Regions from separate parts of the Pseudoalteromonas sp. J2K-J979 genome, predicted to be linked through region 4. Evidence: predicted binding sites of a transcription regulator. Region 4 holds the regulator's gene; each other region holds the start of a gene.

Region 1 (4,203 bases), 600 kb from region 4:
TTTGTAATCCTGCAGCATCATCTTTCGCGCTGTTGATTTTCTCACCTGATGAGATTTTTTCTTGGCTAGCAGCTATTTTATTAACCGTTGGGTTGATAAAAATATTAGCAGAGATAGGTTTCATGATGTTCCCTCCATTTATCTAAGCATAGCCCAAATACTGAAAAGAAAAACGATAAATAAGCAGTTTATTGAAGCAATGACAAAGCCAATTGAGGTACCTGATTCGCTTGAGCAAGAAGTGATGTTGCAGCTTGTTGAGTTATCTGCATTTTAGTTAATTCTGCTGTCTGAGCGGCAAAATCGGTATCTCTAATCCGAGCACGACTCGCGGACGAGTTTTCAACAATATTTTCCAAAATATTAATCGTTTTATCGAGCCTATTCATACTCGCCCCCAAAACAGCTCGCTGTTTGTCGACAATCACTAAGGCATCATCAACTGCAAAAATCGCGAATTGCGGCTGCTCAATGAGCTCTGCTTGTTCAAGCCCCAAATTCTTGGAATTAAATGATCCCAATGTAAACCCAATAAATTGCTGAGAATTTGCTCCAATTTGTAACGTAACAAATTCTCCTCCAGCTCCTTTTACTCCAACATCATAATCTTCGAGTAAAATTTCGCCTCCTGAAGGGGTGTTGTAAGTCGCACCGACATCAAAATCAGCAATCGTACTGTCACTATCGTTTAGAATTAAATATTCTCGAAATCCCTTTGTCCCATCTAAGCGACCACTGCCTGTCCCTTGCATCGTATTTTCTCTAATTTCGCCCCGAGATGCATCTCGCCCTCCTAGCGCACCATTGTCTAAATTAGTGAGATCCATTTCGGCTTCGACATATAATTGCAATCTTGTTTTTGCTGGGTTAGCAGCATCATCTCCTGTTGTCATCATATCTGTGAAAAAAGCAGCTTCATTTGCCCATTGCCCGCTGGCTGCGGTATTAAGCGAAGCATCAAACGATTGTCCTTTTGTAAGCTCTGACATAATGGTTTGCAAGCCATCGTCACCCAACTTGCTATGCATGTAACGCAGAGCCATATAACCACCAGAGTAAACAGCCGCAATTTCAGCCCCTGTAGAGGGCGAGAAACCTGTTACACCTTGTAAGTCATTCAAACTGTTGTTGCCACCTGCAGCGCCATCATTAATCACATTTGCTAAACCCAAGCTAGCACTGTCTGTCTTTAAGCGGCCATCAGCACCTCGAATTGATTCTGCCGTCCCTTCTATAAACCACGTGGGCAAATTTGTTAAATCGAAGTTTGCAGCCATAGTGGCATGCACCATTTCATGCAGAATTGTTTCGTTCAGTGCTAAGCTCGAATCATCATGAATTGACGCCGAATCAGGGAAGTCATCTTTATCAATCACCATAACCATTTGCACTGCCTTGCCACCAAGGTAACCGGGTTTGACATACGCTGCAGTGCCGCCATCACCATCTAAATGCTCGAGATCAATTTTTAGTGACCCACTTCCAATTATTCCAAATTGTTTTTTTATGATGTCTTCAGATTCTGATAACCATGTTTTTTGCAGTGCTTTGGCCATATCCCTTTCGACAGTATCAATCAAACTGCCACTTGAAGTTTGGAACAGATTTTTATCGCCAAAACGCGTGTCTTCATTAATATGATCGATTTCATCTTTTAATTGAATAAACTCTTGGTTTAAAGCCTTGCGATCAGATTTGCTGTAGGTCGCATTTGAGGCTTGAATAGCAAGCTCGCGCATACGTTGCAATGCGTTGGTAATTTCTTGTTGTGCACCTTCTGCAACTTGCAACATAGAAATACCATCATTCGCATTTCGTTTAGCAACGGTTAACCCATTAATTTGAGTTGAAAGTTTCGTGGATATTTGAAGCCCTGCCGCATCGTCTTTCGCTGAGTTGATTCTTAACCCTGATGATAGTTTTTCCATTGCATTATTCACCGCAGAGCTTGCATTGCTAAGCACTCTTTGGCTATTTATTGATGCAATATTGGTTACTATCCTCAAGACGATCAGCCTTTATTCTGATGTTAATACAGTCCTATATCGGTTCAATTGAATAAAACTTGAGCGCTTAAGTAATATTTTTAGTGAATTTGTTTTAATCACCACTTTTGTTAAAGTTCAGTCTAGATTGGCAGATAAAAAGGGTAACAATGGGTAGAGGACATATTAATGGTATGAACTTTGCTTAACTATTTTATCGCATTAAATTATACGGGTGTCCTATGTCTCGACTTTCGATTCAGAAATATAAATCAATGAAAATCAACAGCGCTGAGAATGCTGAACCATATGAGTTAATTCAAATTGTATTATCCAATATTATTGGGAAACTCACAGCAGCCAAAGCCTATATAGATAGAAAAGAAATAGAAAAAAAAGGGATCTCTGTGAGTGAAAGCATTACATTAATTGGTGCACTTCAAGACAGTTTAGATATGGAAAATGGCGGGGATATTTCAATCAATCTATTCCGTTTATATGAATTTACACAAACTAAGTTAGTTGAAGCAAACTTTGAAAATTCAAAAGATAAAATTACAGAGGTCATCAACATCTTCGCTGAAATTAAAAGTGGATGGGATGCAATCCCCAAAGAAATGAGACAAATACAGCCCACTTCAGAAGTGCAATATGCACAAGAATAATGATCTAACGTCATTATCGGGTGACGCATTATTGGCAACAATTGCAGAGCTGAATCAGCGACTCATAACAGTATTAGAGCAAAAAAACTATGAGGATGCAGAACCTCTCCAAAAAACCTTGAGAACAGTATTTGAGCAATGCATCAAGTTGGCAGAATCGGGACGTTTATCTGACATCGATGAATTTTCAAGACTGATTGAAGAATTTGAAATGATACGCACACAGTATGAATCCGAGCTGGCAAATATCAAACTTAAAATCGTTAAAATGAACAAAGACAAAAAGGCATTAAAAAAATACTCTAATTTATGAGGTAAATCTTTTTATATTTTTCACTTACTTAGCTAATATATAAGTAAATATTTATTCATTCTCATGAAGGCCCAACATGTTCGACAATAAAACAATACTTATTACTGGTGGTACTGGATCGTTCGGTAAAAAATACGTCGAAACTCTGCTGAAAAGATACACGCCCAAGAAAATAATTATTTTCTCTCGAGATGAACTAAAACAATTTGAAATGCAGCAAGTCTTTAACCATGACTGTATGCGCTATTTTATTGGTGATGTGAGAGATAAGGCAAGGTTAACGCGCGCAATGAGAGGTGTTGATTTTGTTATTCATGCAGCAGCCTTAAAACAAGTACCAGCAGCTGAATACAACCCTATGGAGTGTATCAAAACAAATATAAATGGTGCAGAAAACGTGATTGATGCTGCACTCGATAATGACGTAGAAAAAGTCATCGCTCTATCGACAGATAAAGCTGCCAATCCAATTAATTTATATGGCGCCACCAAATTAGCTTCCGATAAATTATTTGTAGCTGCGAATAACATTTCTGGTGGTCATAAAACAACATTTGCAGTAGTCAGATATGGCAATGTTGTATGCTCTCGAGGATCGGTGATCCCATTTTTCGAAAATTTAATTAACGCCGGTTCAGATCACTTACCTATCACTCATAAAGACATGACCCGCTTTTGGATTAGCTTACAAGATGGCGTTGATTTTGTTCTTAAAAACTTTGCAAGAATGTCAGGTGGTGAAATTTTCGTTCCTAAAATACCAACTCTAAAAATTACCGATCTTGCCACATCAATGGCACCATCATTGCCACAAAAAGAAGTAGGTATTCGTCCTGGTGAAAAGCTTCATGAAGTTATGTGCCCTGCTGAGCTTTCCTACCAAACGTATGAATATGCGGATCATTTTGTAATTGCACCCAGTATCAGTTTTAGTTCACGTAATAATGATTTTACAATCAATGCAATTGGTGAAAAAGCGGTATTAGTACCTGAAGGGTTTGAATATAACTCTTTAACCAACCCTCATTACCTTAAAGTTGAGGAGATCGAAGAATTTAATAATAAGGCGATGTCATGATCCCTTATGGAAGACAGGATATTAATCAAGCTGATATCGATGAAGTCCTTGCTGTATTACATTCTGATTTCTTGACACAAGGGCCAAAGGTACCTGAGTTTGAAGCCGCTGTATCGAACTATGTGAATTGCCAATTTGCACTAGCGACCAACAGTGCAACAT
Region 2 (4,203 bases), 1.2 Mb from region 4:
TAGAGTCATGACTTGATAGTTGAATTGAAACCTCATTATTCTGATCCCACTTAGCAGACCATCGAGGCTGAATCTCACCTAAGTCAACAAAACCAAAACCGCCGGTGCGAATTTTACCTACACCACTTACTTCTATACTGTCGATATTTACAGAGCTGAAATGTTCATTTTTATTGATGTTTAATGCTGTAGCATATTCATAGTTATCGACATCAATAGGTGCATTAGACATAAAATTAACACCTGAAAATTCTGATGATTCTACTTCAGGATTAGCTTGTACAATTAGGCCTGCAAACATTACAGCACTGTACCCTGCTATAGTATCCGACTGAGTGATTGATATAAATTCATTCTTGCTAAAGACTATATCTAGCGCAATATCGTGCCATTTATACCCTTTAGGGATGACAATTCTGTACTCTTGACTATCACTTTTGATGATGAGAGATACTTCCTTCCCTGTCCATACTCCAGCTTTTAAGAATAACGTTGCTAATTGACTTTTACCTGTGGAGTTAAGTTTAAAACTCAAGCTATTTTTATGACTAAACTCCACTGCAGCATACCCACCAGCAATAACATTTCCTTCATAAAGAAACTGAAAATCTTCAATGTTTGGGATCGTCAATGCCCCCTCTTTTATAATAAAATTAATGTCATCGATTGAAGAAACTGGATTATTATCATTAAAGGGAAGCCCACTTTTAAAGCTATAAAGTGAATTGTTAAATATTTCGACATTGGAGACATTCGTTATAAACTGGTGCGAAAATCGGACTTCTGGTGATTCTGGTTCTGGGCTTCCTGGCGTTACAAGATCGATACAAGACTGTGGAGAAAACACTTGGCCTGCGGCGTTAAAAACACCCACTTTATAACAGTAACTACCTGATTCTGTTACCTCTTGATCGAGATAGCTCTCTGAACCCTGAGGTAAAACAGCTATTGTTTTATACTTGTTCAACTCCTCATCTATTGCTTTTTTTTGGACAATAAATCCACTTTCATTTTCAGAGTTATCTTTCCAAACTAAGTTTATAGCCGCCAATAAATTGAAAGCAAAAAGTAAGCTAAGAACATAAAAAATATAGAGTATTTTTTTATACATTTTTATCCACTCCATTTATTCTCAAAATTCTTCCTATTAAAAAGAAGCATAAAATAAATATCACACTAAAGATAAAGACAAACACTAACCACTTGAATTTAAATGTTAAAAATATAAATTCACCCTTACACCTATTAAAAGTGATTCCGCACTATAGTGAATAAAATTTTTGACCACAAGCCACCAAAAATAATAAACACTGAAGAATTAAGCAATTATTTAAATTTTATCAACAAGTTAAATAGTTTTTCATACTATGGCAGCCTCATTTTCCGGCTTGTTTAACTTCCCAAATTAATATTGTCGAAAAAACATACAAAAATAAGGCGTAATTGCAATTAAATACCACAGTTGATTGTTTTATATACATATAAATTACTGGCTTGTTATATGCAAATAAAAATATGCCTAGGAAGTTAGGGCATCAACTTAATGTTTAATTTTTAATAAAGGAATAACATGAAAAATTTAACTAAAGCGATTACCTGTATTACAGGACTACTCTCTGCAAGTGCATTTGCAAGCCCACTCTCTACTCCTCTTCAGGATATAACAGGTCAAATTGATTTTACTGGAGGAGCTTTTATTACCCTACACAACGGTTCTATAACTGAGATTGATTTCATAACACCAACCGTTGAGGGTTCAACCACTTCCGGATCTTTTCTAAGTACCATAGGTCAAGCAGTAAGCTTTATCGATCCATTTTCTGTCTCAGCCCCAACTTCACAGTTATGGAGTGTGGGTGTATTCTCTTTTGATTTATTGAACATTGTTTCCAATCAAGTTGTCGATTTTAATAATGATGGAAATATAGATTATGCATTTATTCAAGGAACAGGAACCATAAATGGTACAGGATATAACTCAACTGAAGGACAATGGAGCTTTTCTACTCAAGGTTATAAATTAGGTGAAGGTGGTAAGTTCAGTTTTTCTTCATCAACAATACCTGAGCCCGCCACTATCGCATTATTCGGGATTGGATTAATTGGTTTTGGAGCTATAAGACGCAATCCTAAACAGGTATAAATAAAACCTAGAATAATATAGGGTAAGAAATATCTGCTTTTATTCTGTTCTTTTTTACCCTTTATCATGAACTCGACATTAAAAATGTGTATCGAAAATGTCGAACAAACTTACACCCTCATTAAATAACATAAAAAAACCCATAAAAAACAACACACTAAAAGTTGGCACAGGTATTGCTTGTACAGGGGGAAATTAATCTAGACGTACTTTAAGGGAATTAAATGAAAAACTTATTTACTACAATCGCAGCTTCTGCAACTTTACTATTTGCCTCTTCTGCATTTGCAAACCCAGTTTCAACGCCTTTGCAAGCCATTACGGGTCAAATTGACTTCACAGGTGGTGCTATTGTAAAACTTAGCGGTGGCTCAATTACTGAAATTGACTTTTTTAATCCGCAAGTTGAAGCTTCAACAACATCAGGTTCATTCTCTAGCGCTATCGGTCAAACGGTTGACTTTATAGATCCTTTTGTTGTAGCTACGCCTACAACTCAATTGTGGACAGTGGCTGGTTTTAGTTTTGATCTACTGGATATCTTAGTTAATAAAGAGGTTGACTTTGATAATAACGGGAAAGCTGACTATGCCATTATTCAAGGTTCAGGTATGATCCACGGTAATGGTTATGAATCAACTTCAGGTCAGTGGAGCTTCTCAACTCAAGGATTTAATGGTTTAGGTCAAGGTGGAAAATTTAGCTTTTCTTCTTCGACTATTCCTGAGCCAGCGACTATCGCTTTATTAGGTCTTGGTTTAGTTGGTTTTGGCGCGGCTCGTCGTAACAAAAAAGCTTAAACCGAACCTTAGTAAGCAATAAAAAAACCCGCTTTTAGCGGGTTTTTTTTATTCAAATTCATTACTGTAAAGCAATTCCTGCAAATGCAACTTGACTATAACCTTCAATATTTCCAACTGGTTTTATTAAAATCTCTGCATTTCCTTCAAATTCAACATCGAGCTTTATATAGTACCACCTATTGTTTTTCGGTAACTCAATCAATTCATCTACTCCATTAATACTCACGGTGAATGAACCTGAATTATCTGAATAGGCTCCAGCAAAAATATATACACTAGCAAAATTTACTTGATTTAATTCACTAGAAAGTTGGATTGATGTTTCATTCTCGACATTCCAGTCCATACTCCAATGCTCTAGAGCTGATATTTCATCACCACTTTGTATGCTAAAGTAACTATTTCTTAGCTTTCCTTCTCCTTCATAGTTAATTGAATTAACTTGAGCTAATGAGTCGGATTCATTTAATACATGACCTGAAGCTGTTACGTATTTAGACCCTTCGATGCTAATCACTTTATTAGTTAACAAATCGACTGATTGAAGAGAAGCATATGAGTAATCTGGTGCAGTGGCACCACTAGATTCGTTATTTAAAACAATTCCAGCAAACATTACACTACTATAACCACCAACTGAAGTATCTGGATTAACTTTAACTGTGACCGTTTCTTTATATTCAAATTGCACGGCCACGTAATACCACCGATACCCTTTCGGTATCTCTATTTTCGTTGTTTCTGAGCCAGCAGTCACACTAAAACTTGTCACTTCAGAATCCCAAACACCTGCCATCATATAAAGTGTTGCCGTCTGAGAAGCTCCATTTCCTGTAAGTGTAAACTCTAGTGAATTATCAATATGAAACGGCATGTGAGCATAGCCATTTTCTAATTCACTCCCATGATCCTTAAAGATAAAAAAGTCTTTATCATAACGTTTCAATGAGCCACTATTTATATCAAAAGCCACGTTATCAATAGCCTCACTACTATATTCTGAGTTATATGTATAACCACTTTTAAAACTATAAAATTCCTTACCTGATAATTCGATCGCTTCAGGTTTAGAGATTAGCTCATAGGAAACGGCTGCAATCCCCCCCCCTTCTACAGGTGGCAAGGTTGGATCAATTGGTGCTTCTGATGAAGATGCCTCAGCGCACATTTCATCAGAAATAGCTTGCCCAGCTTGATTGTAAGCACTAACTCTGTAGCAGTAAGTCTCACCTTCAACAACTTCAGTGTCTTTAAAGG
Region 3 (4,203 bases), 630 kb from region 4:
ACCCTCAGCTTTTTACCCCGTCTGATCGTTACGCTTCTGGCGTTGATTATTGGAGGTCATTGGCTGACACAAGAGCTGATGGATTTCTTCACTGGTTTAGTGCTGCAAATACCTGAAGTGGTTGGTTAATGGAGTTTCCGCTATCAATCATAATGCAGTGGTTAGCGGATTTTTTATTACCACTCGCCCGGATATCGTCAATGCTGATGGTTATGGCGGGTATCGGTGTGAGAACCGTTCCTACACGTATCAAAACCGGCTTAGCCGTGGCAATAACCTTTATTGCTGTGCCAATGTTGCCACCTGTTCCATTTACTAATTTATTTTCGTTTGAAATGGTCTTAGTGGTTTTACAGCAGATTTTGATTGGTGTTGCTATGGGCTTTGCATCGGTATTAATGCTTAACACTTTTGTGTTAGCAGGACAAATACTGGCCATGCAAACGGGCCTTGGTTTTGCATCAATAATCGACCCAACCAATGGGCAAAATGTGCCTGCTGTAGGACAATTTTATTTGATTTTAGCTTCGCTGTTATTTTGGGTGTACGACGGCCATTTGATTATGATGCAAATGTTGATTCATAGTTTTACTGCGCTGCCCATTGATGGAACATGGTGGGATCCAGAAAACTTTCGTGAGGTGGCCCTTTGGGGGGGGTGGTTATTTGCGACAGCGTTAGTGCTGTCTTTAGCGCCGTTGACTGCAATGTTGATTACTAGTATTTCATTTGGTGTGATGACACGGGCAGCACCTCAGTTAAATATTTTCTCTATTGGTTTTCCATTTACGTTAATGATGGGGTTAGTCATAATTTGGGCTACGATGGGTAACTTTGTTGTTCAATTCGAGTTTCAATGGCAACGTATGCTTGAATTAATGTGTAAAGTGTCGGGCTGTGGCCCTTAAAAGCTAAGGTTAAAGAATGGCTGAAGGCTCAGATCAAGAAAAAACCGAAGAACCCACGGAAAAAAAGCTCAGTGATGCCCGTAAGAAAGGTCAGATAGCGCGTTCGAAAGAAACAGGCACTGCTGTGGTTTTAATCATGTCGGCGGTGTCGCTGTTGATTTATGGGCCAACCATAGGAGCAGGCTTACACCGAGTGATGGCGAGGATGCTTAACTTAAATCGCAATGAAGCTTTTGATACCACGAAGATGTTCGCTGTTTGGGGAGATATTGGCAAAGAACTTTGGTTTGGTATGACGATGTTTGTGTTAGTTATTTTAGTTGCAGCCTTCATTGGGAATACGTTTTTAGGTGGCTTTAATTTTAGTTGGTCAGCCGCTGCACCCAAAGCAAATAAACTCTCACCTTATCAAGGTTTCAAGCGGATGTTTGGTCCGCAGGCCGTTATTGAACTAGTGAAAGGATTACTCAAGTTTTTACTGGTCGCTTTTACGGCTGTCTTGCTTATAAAAATGTATTTTTATGAGATTTTGCACCTTAGTTTAGAAACCATGCCCGGTAATATCGAGCATGCATTGAAAATTCTCGGTTGGATGTTTTTAGCACTCTCTTGTACTTTGGTTATTGTTGCTTTAGTCGATGCGCCATTTCAAAAGTGGAATCACAATAAACAACTGAAAATGACGCTGCAAGAAGTGAAAGATGAATATAAAAATTCAGAAGGTGATCCTCAAATCAAGGCGCGGATCAGGCGTACGCAGAGAGAAATGTCGCAGCGGCGCATGATGCAAGACGTACCAGACGCCGATGTCATTGTTACAAACCCGACTCATTATTCTGTAGCGCTTAAATATGACACAGAAAAAGCAGGGGCTCCGATAGTGTTGGCAAAAGGTATTGATGAAATTGCGCTGCAGATTAGAAAAATCGGTCAAGCGCATGATGTACCAGTACTTGAATCTCCGATGTTAGCGCGCTCTTTATTTCACACAACAGAGGTTGGACAACAAATTCCTGATCAGTTGTTTATTGCTGTAGCGCAAATTTTAGCGTACGTGTATCAACTTAAGCAATTTAATAAAGGACGTGGAAAACGACCGAATAAACCGTCTTCAAAGCTACCAATCCCAGATGAGTTAAAGTACTAACAAGCTGATTTTTAAAAACTATTTTTATTGTTTTCTCAAAGTTAATAACTGGAATGTATTTTGCTTTTACTCACTCAGTGTCAATTTTTTGAAATTAGTTGTGTATGAACCTTCAGGCTGTATTAACACAAATCAATAAAGATAAAATGGAGTACTTAAAAGGGGTTGGGACGCCTATTTTAGTACTTGCGGCGTTGGCGATGGTCGTATTGCCTATGCCTCCAATGCTGCTTGATGCGTTGTTTTCATTTAATATTGCTTTGGCACTGGTTGTATTGCTCGTTACTGTGTACACCATGAAACCTCTCGATTTTGGTGCTTTTCCTGCTATTTTGTTAATCGCAACGATCCTTCGTTTAGCTCTAAATGTTGCCAGTACTCGTGTCGTTTTACTCGAAGGCCATAATGGAGGAGATGCCGCAGGTCAAGTAATTGAGGCATTTGGTTCGGTAGTCATGGGTGGTAATTATGTTGTCGGTTTTGTGGTATTTCTTATATTGATCATCATTAATTTTGTGGTTATCACAAAAGGTGCGGGCCGGATTTCAGAAGTGACCGCTCGATTTACCCTTGATGCAATGCCGGGTAAACAGATGGCGATTGATGCTGACTTAAATGCGGGTTTTATTACAGCAGAGCAAGCACGAGAGCGCCGAAATGAGGTAACTCGAGAGGCTGACTTTTACGGCTCAATGGATGGTGCTAGTAAATTTGTTAAAGGTGATGCCATCGCCGGGATAGTCATCCTGGTAATCAATATTACCGGTGGCTTATTTATTGGTATGATTCAACATGACTTACCATTTAGTGTAGCGATGGAAGTGTACACTTTATTGACCATCGGTGATGGCTTGGTCGCACAAATCCCCTCTTTATTACTTTCAATAGGTACTGCGATTATTGTGACTCGTCAAAATGAATCACAAAATATGGGCGACCAAGTAAAGAAACAATTAGGGAATGAAAAGCCATTATTTATTACCTCAGGTATTTTAATTGTGATGGGCTTAGTACCTGGCATGCCGCACTTCGCATTTTTATCATTAGGTGCACTTATGGGGTATGGTGCATTTTATGCTCAGCAACAGGCCATTAAAGAAAAAGAAGCTATAGAAAAAGGCGAATTGCAACCCAGTACTGGTGTCACTGCGGCTCCAGCACAAGAACAAAAAGAGCTGAGTTGGGATGATGTTTCACAGGTTGATGTGATTGGCTTAGAAGTAGGTTACCGTTTGATCCCACTAGTTGATCAGGCTCAAGGTGGTGAGCTCCTAAGTAGAATCAAGGGAGTACGTAAAAAGCTCTCTCAAGAACTCGGGTTTTTAGTCCCGCCAGTGCATATCCGTGATAATTTAGAGTTAGACCCCAATGCTTATCGGATTACGCTCATGGGAGTTGCTGTTGGCGAAGGGGAACTCAAACATGGTAATGAACTGGCCATTAACCCAGGTCAGGTTTTTGGACCAATTGATGGCACACCAACAAAAGATCCCGCTTTTGGCCTTGAAGCTGTTTGGATAGGCCCTAGCCAAAAAGATGAGGCGCAATCACTAGGATACACTGTGGTTGATGCGGCCACAGTGGTTGCCACTCACATCAGTCAACTACTGCATAATAATGCTTCGTTGCTGCTAGGTCATGAAGAAGTACAAAATCTCCTTGATATGTTAACTAAGAGTCACCCTCGTTTAGTGGAAGGACTTGTTCCAGATGTACTTCATTTAACGACGATTGTAAAAGTTCTGCAAAACCTCTTGAATGAAGGTGTGCCTATTCGAGATATGCGTTCGATTGTGCAAACTTTAGTTGAGTATGGGCCCCGTAGCCAAGATGCAGATGTTTTAACCGCAGCAGTGCGTATTTCACTGCGTAGGTTGATTGTTCAAGATATAGTTGGCGCCACCCCTGAAATCCCTGTCATAACATTGGCGCCTGAGTTGGAACAGATGTTGCATCAGTCACTTCAAAATGCAGGTGACGAGGGTGCTGGCATTGAACCTGGGCTTGCTGAGCGGCTACAAAATTCGCTAAGTGAAGCACATCAAACTCAGGAGATGTCAGGTGAACCTTCAATATTGTTGACATCAGGAATGCTGAGAACCGTTTTATCGCGATTTGTTAAGCATACATTACCCGGTTTAAGGGTGA
Region 4 (4,203 bases):
GTTAAAGCAAGTGATTGATTTTGGATAAGTATAGCGTATTAGTTTTCAATTTTCAGTTAGTCTTGCTCGTTAAATTTATCAGCAATTAATGCGCCGATAGCAATTAAAGCTAGCTCAGCATCAGGTCCATCACAAGTGACTTTAACTTCTTTTCCTTGGCTGCTTTCGAGCAACATTAATGCAAGTACGCTGTCCGCTTCGGCGGTTTTAGTATCTTGCTGTAAGGTGATATTAGCGTCAAAGCTCAGTGCCAGTTGAGCTAATGCTGTGGCTGCTCTGGCATGTAAACCTAACTTATTTTGAATCAAAAATGTATCTTCGCAGCGCATCTTATTTCTCTTGCTCACGGTGATGGACTTTTACATTCTTATGGCTGCGACAAAAGCTGTCGGCTAGAGTTTGAGCTAGATAGACTGAACGATGTTGGCCACCTGTGCAACCAATTGCAATGGTCAGATAGCTGCGATTATTACGCTCTAGATGAGGCAACCAAGTTTGTAAAAAGGTTTGGATTTGCCATGTGAATTTTTGCACTATGCTGTGGCTGGCCAAATAGTCTTTAACGGGTTGATCTAAACCATTTAATGGCTTTAACTCTGGCTCCCAGTGTGGGTTTGGCAAAAACCGTGCATCAAACACATAATCTGCATTTTTAGGAATGCCATGTTTAAAGCCAAATGACTCAAACGTGATAATAAGTTGATTGTCTTTTTTGCCTAAAACACGCTCGCGAATGGACTCAGCGAGTTGATGTACGCTTAAATCAGAGGTGTCAATAATGATGTCGGCACGGCTGGCGACAACATCAAGTAGCATTTTCTCTTGTTTGATGGCTGAATCAAGTGGTTGAGCATTGATTGAAAGTGGATGCAGGCGTCTTGTTTCTGAAAAACGTCGGATTAATGTCTGATCGTCACTATCTAGATAAAATAATGATGGTTTGGCAAACTCAGGTAAATATTCGAGAATTTCATTGAACTCTTGTTGCTCTTTGGGCAGGTTACGTACATCAATGCTTACGGCTATTTTATCGTAACTATCTGACACGCTGCGTACTAAAGAGGGCAGTAAATTGACGGGAATATTATCGACAGCATAGTAGCCAAGATCTTCTAAAACTCTTAATGCTACGGATTTTCCCGATCCTGAGCGGCCACTAATAATAATAAGTTGCACGGTACATCTCCTTGATGATTACGCAGCATCGATAATGGCGTAGAGCTCTTCATCGCACGTCGCATTACGTAATTGTTTGCAAAATAGCTTGTCCTTTAGTTTATCAGCAATTGCTGCAAGCGTCTGTAGGTGAGCTTGACATTCATCTTCAGGTACGAGCAGTGCTACAAAAATATCGACAGGTTTATTATCAATCGCATCAAACTCGATAGCTTCTTGATTGACGATTAAAATAGCGAGGCTTTTATCTAATCCTGCGAGTCGACCATGGGGTATTGCGATACCACGCCCTATTCCTGTGCTTCCAAGTTTTTCACGATTTAGAAGTGCGCCAAGAATCTCTTGTTCAGAAAGGTCAGGTCGTTGCTGGTGAGCAAGAGTACTGATGTGCTCTAAAATTCGCTTTTTGCTATGAAAAAGGACTGCAGCTTTGGTGCAGTCCTTTGAAATAAAAGAATTTAGTTTCATGATTAATGGCGTGAAAGTTTCTCTTTGTGTTTAATTACTTGGCGATCTAGTTTATCAATCAAGCCATCGATTGCCGCATACATATCTTGATGCTCTGATGTTGCAAATAATTCACCACCGGTGACATGGAGTGTGGCCTCTGCTTTTTGGACTAGCTTTTCGATATCCAAAATAACGTGCACGTTATTGATATGATCAAAGTGCCTTTCGAGCTTAGCAAATTTGTTAGTGACATAGTCTCTTAATGGCTCGGTGATTTCTACGTGACGACCAGTTAAATTAAGTTGCATAAGCATTTTCCTTCTATTTTACGTCTCAGATCAAACGTTTTCTCTGATTTGACGGGGGGATAGAGAGAGATTCACGATATTTTGCTATCGTGCGTCTCGCCACTTGTATTCCTTGCTCTGCCAATATATCTGCAATTTTACTATCACTCAAAGGTTTAGCCTGATTTTCTGCAGCGATTAGCTTTTTAATTAATGCTCGAATAGCTGTTGATGAGCATTCACCGCCATTTTCTGTACTGACATGGCTTGAAAAGAAAAATTTCAATTCATATATGCCCCGTGGGGTATGCATAAATTTCTGAGTCGTCACACGTGAGATGGTTGACTCATGCATCTCGACCATTTCAGCAACATCATTGAGTACCATAGGTTTCATTGCTTCATCCCCATGCTCAAAAAAGGCTTGTTGTTGCTGAACGATGCAATTAGATACTTTTAAAAGCGTGTCATTTCGGCTTTCTAAACTCTTAATAAACCATTTTGCTTCTTGTAAATGTGAGCGAATAAATTGACTATCTTCGCTGGATTTTACTGAGCGGCTCATAGCGGCATACTGATCATTAACTCTAATCTTAGGCATGCTTTCCGAATTCAGCTCAACTACCCAGCGGCCTTTTATTTTTTTTACTGATACATCAGGTATAACATACTCAGGCTGTTCTGTATTGATGCTGTCAGCGGGTTTAGGATTCAGGCTATGGATGAGTGCCATGACTTCTTTTAGCTCGTTTTCCTTAAGTTTGGTTTTCTTCATTAAGGTTCGATAGTCACGAGAAGCTAAAAGTTCAATATGTTCTTTTACAATGTCTTTTGTTTGTGCCAACCAAGGTGTATTTTTATCAAATTGATTAAGTTGGATCAGTAGGCATTCAGGAAAGTCCCGCGCAGCGATGCCGATAGGATCAAAGACTTGAATACGCTTTAATACTGCCTCGACTTCATCTAGCTCAACCGCTAAACCATCACTGCCTTCGCCAATACTGTCACAAATGTCTTCGGTTGATAAGGTTAAGTAACCTTGTTCATTGATGGCTTCGACAATAGCCGTGGCGATGGCTTCATCTGTGGGGCTAAATGGTGTCAATCGCAGCTGCCACATTAGATAATCTTGTAATGACTCAGAGGTGCTACCCTGATAAAGGGTGTCATTATCGGGTGCTGGGCCTGAGGACGAAGTCGATGGTCCTGCGCTGACATATTCATCCCAGCCAACATCCATAGGAAGTTCGTCAGTGAGGGAATCTTTATTGAGTGCATCTGATGACTCTATTTCAACTTCAGCGGTATGCTCGTGATCGTCAGTGGATTCTTTTTGGGAGTCGTTGGCATCGTTGTTATTATCATTGCCATATTCTGCTTCTTCAACTTCAAGCAGCGGGTTGCTATCAAGTGCCTCTTGAATTTCTTGTTGTAAATCTAAAGTACTCAGTTGCAGCAAGCGAATTGCCTGCTGTAACTGTGGGGTCATTGTAAGTTGTTGCCCAAGACGAAGTTGTAATGATTGCCTCATTTACGTCTAACAATCCTTTTGGTTATTAAAATAAATGGCACTTAGTTATGAAGTTAATTAACTATAGCTTGAATTGTTCACCTAGGTAAACATCACGTACTTTTTGATCTTCAAGTACCTCTTTAGGTGTGCCTGTTGCGATTAGTTCGCCATGTGAAACTATGTAAGCAGTTTCACAAACATCTAAAGTTTCCCTTACGTTATGGTCAGTTATCAACACACCAATGCCACGGTTTTTTAAGTGGCGAATTATTTTTTTTATATCTATCACTGATATTGGATCAACACCAGCAAAAGGCTCATCAAGCAAGATAAATTTAGGGTTTGCGGCTAACGCACGAGCAATTTCTACACGACGGCGTTCACCACCCGATAAAGCCATGCCTTGGCTATCTCGAATATGACAGATATTAAATTCTTCTAGTAGATTATCGAGTTGCTCTTCTCGCTGCGCTTTTTTGAGTTCTTTGCGTGTTTCTAGAATAGCCATAATGTTTTGATAAACAGTTAACTTTCTGAAAATAGAGGACTCTTGTGGCAAATAACCTATGCCCATTCTGGCTCGGCTATGCATGGGAAGTAAAGTGATATCTTCCTCATCAATGGTAATCAAGCCTTTATCACTAGGGACCAAACCAACGATCATATAAAATGTGGTGGTTTTTCCTGCTCCATTAGGGCCAAGTAATCCAACAATGCTGCCAGCTTTTACGCTCAGTCCTACGTTTTTGACCACTTGGCGGCCATTATAACTTTTGG

What was found. The regulator sigma-54, encoded in region 4, starts transcription at its own class of promoters, with help from an activator protein. The targets are predictions, from matches to a motif close to GTTGGCACGNNNNTNGNNT.
Region 1: fliS (flagellar export chaperone FliS) is a predicted target of sigma-54. The motif match lies at 2,174-2,192, and genes of this name have one in related genera.
Region 2: AC3KVK_RS13180 (PEP-CTERM sorting domain-containing protein) is a predicted target of sigma-54. The motif match lies at 2,307-2,325, and genes of this name have one in related genera.
Region 3: flhA (flagellar biosynthesis protein FlhA) is a predicted target of sigma-54. The motif match lies at 2,103-2,121, and genes of this name have one in related genera.

What each region holds. Positions count from the first base shown of each region.
Region 1 is NZ_CM200281.1:1,021,705-1,025,907, reverse strand. It holds gene AC3KVK_RS04850 (flagellin) at 1-124, opposite strand, end outside; gene AC3KVK_RS04845 (flagellinolysin) at 189-2,006, opposite strand; gene fliS (flagellar export chaperone FliS) at 2,228-2,650, shown strand; gene AC3KVK_RS04835 (hypothetical protein) at 2,637-2,963, shown strand; gene pseB (UDP-N-acetylglucosamine 4,6-dehydratase (inverting)) at 3,040-4,041, shown strand; gene pseC (UDP-4-amino-4,6-dideoxy-N-acetyl-beta-L-altrosamine transaminase) at 4,038-4,203, shown strand, end outside.
Region 2 is NZ_CM200281.1:2,877,085-2,881,287, forward strand. It holds gene AC3KVK_RS13170 (hypothetical protein) at 1-1,111, opposite strand, end outside; gene AC3KVK_RS13175 (PEP-CTERM sorting domain-containing protein) at 1,571-2,143, shown strand; gene AC3KVK_RS13180 (PEP-CTERM sorting domain-containing protein) at 2,368-2,943, shown strand; gene AC3KVK_RS13185 (hypothetical protein) at 3,005-4,203, opposite strand, start outside.
Region 3 is NZ_CM200281.1:1,042,022-1,046,224, forward strand. It holds gene fliQ (flagellar biosynthesis protein FliQ) at 1-129, shown strand, start outside; gene fliR (flagellar biosynthetic protein FliR) at 129-908, shown strand; gene flhB (flagellar biosynthesis protein FlhB) at 925-2,055, shown strand; gene flhA (flagellar biosynthesis protein FlhA) at 2,160-4,203, shown strand, end outside.
Region 4 is NZ_CM200281.1:416,978-421,180, forward strand. It holds gene AC3KVK_RS01960 (HPr family phosphocarrier protein) at 57-329, opposite strand; gene rapZ (RNase adapter RapZ) at 331-1,176, opposite strand; gene ptsN (PTS IIA-like nitrogen regulatory protein PtsN) at 1,195-1,644, opposite strand; gene hpf (ribosome hibernation promoting factor) at 1,647-1,934, opposite strand; gene AC3KVK_RS01980 (RNA polymerase factor sigma-54) at 1,960-3,444, opposite strand; gene lptB (LPS export ABC transporter ATP-binding protein) at 3,506-4,203, opposite strand, start outside.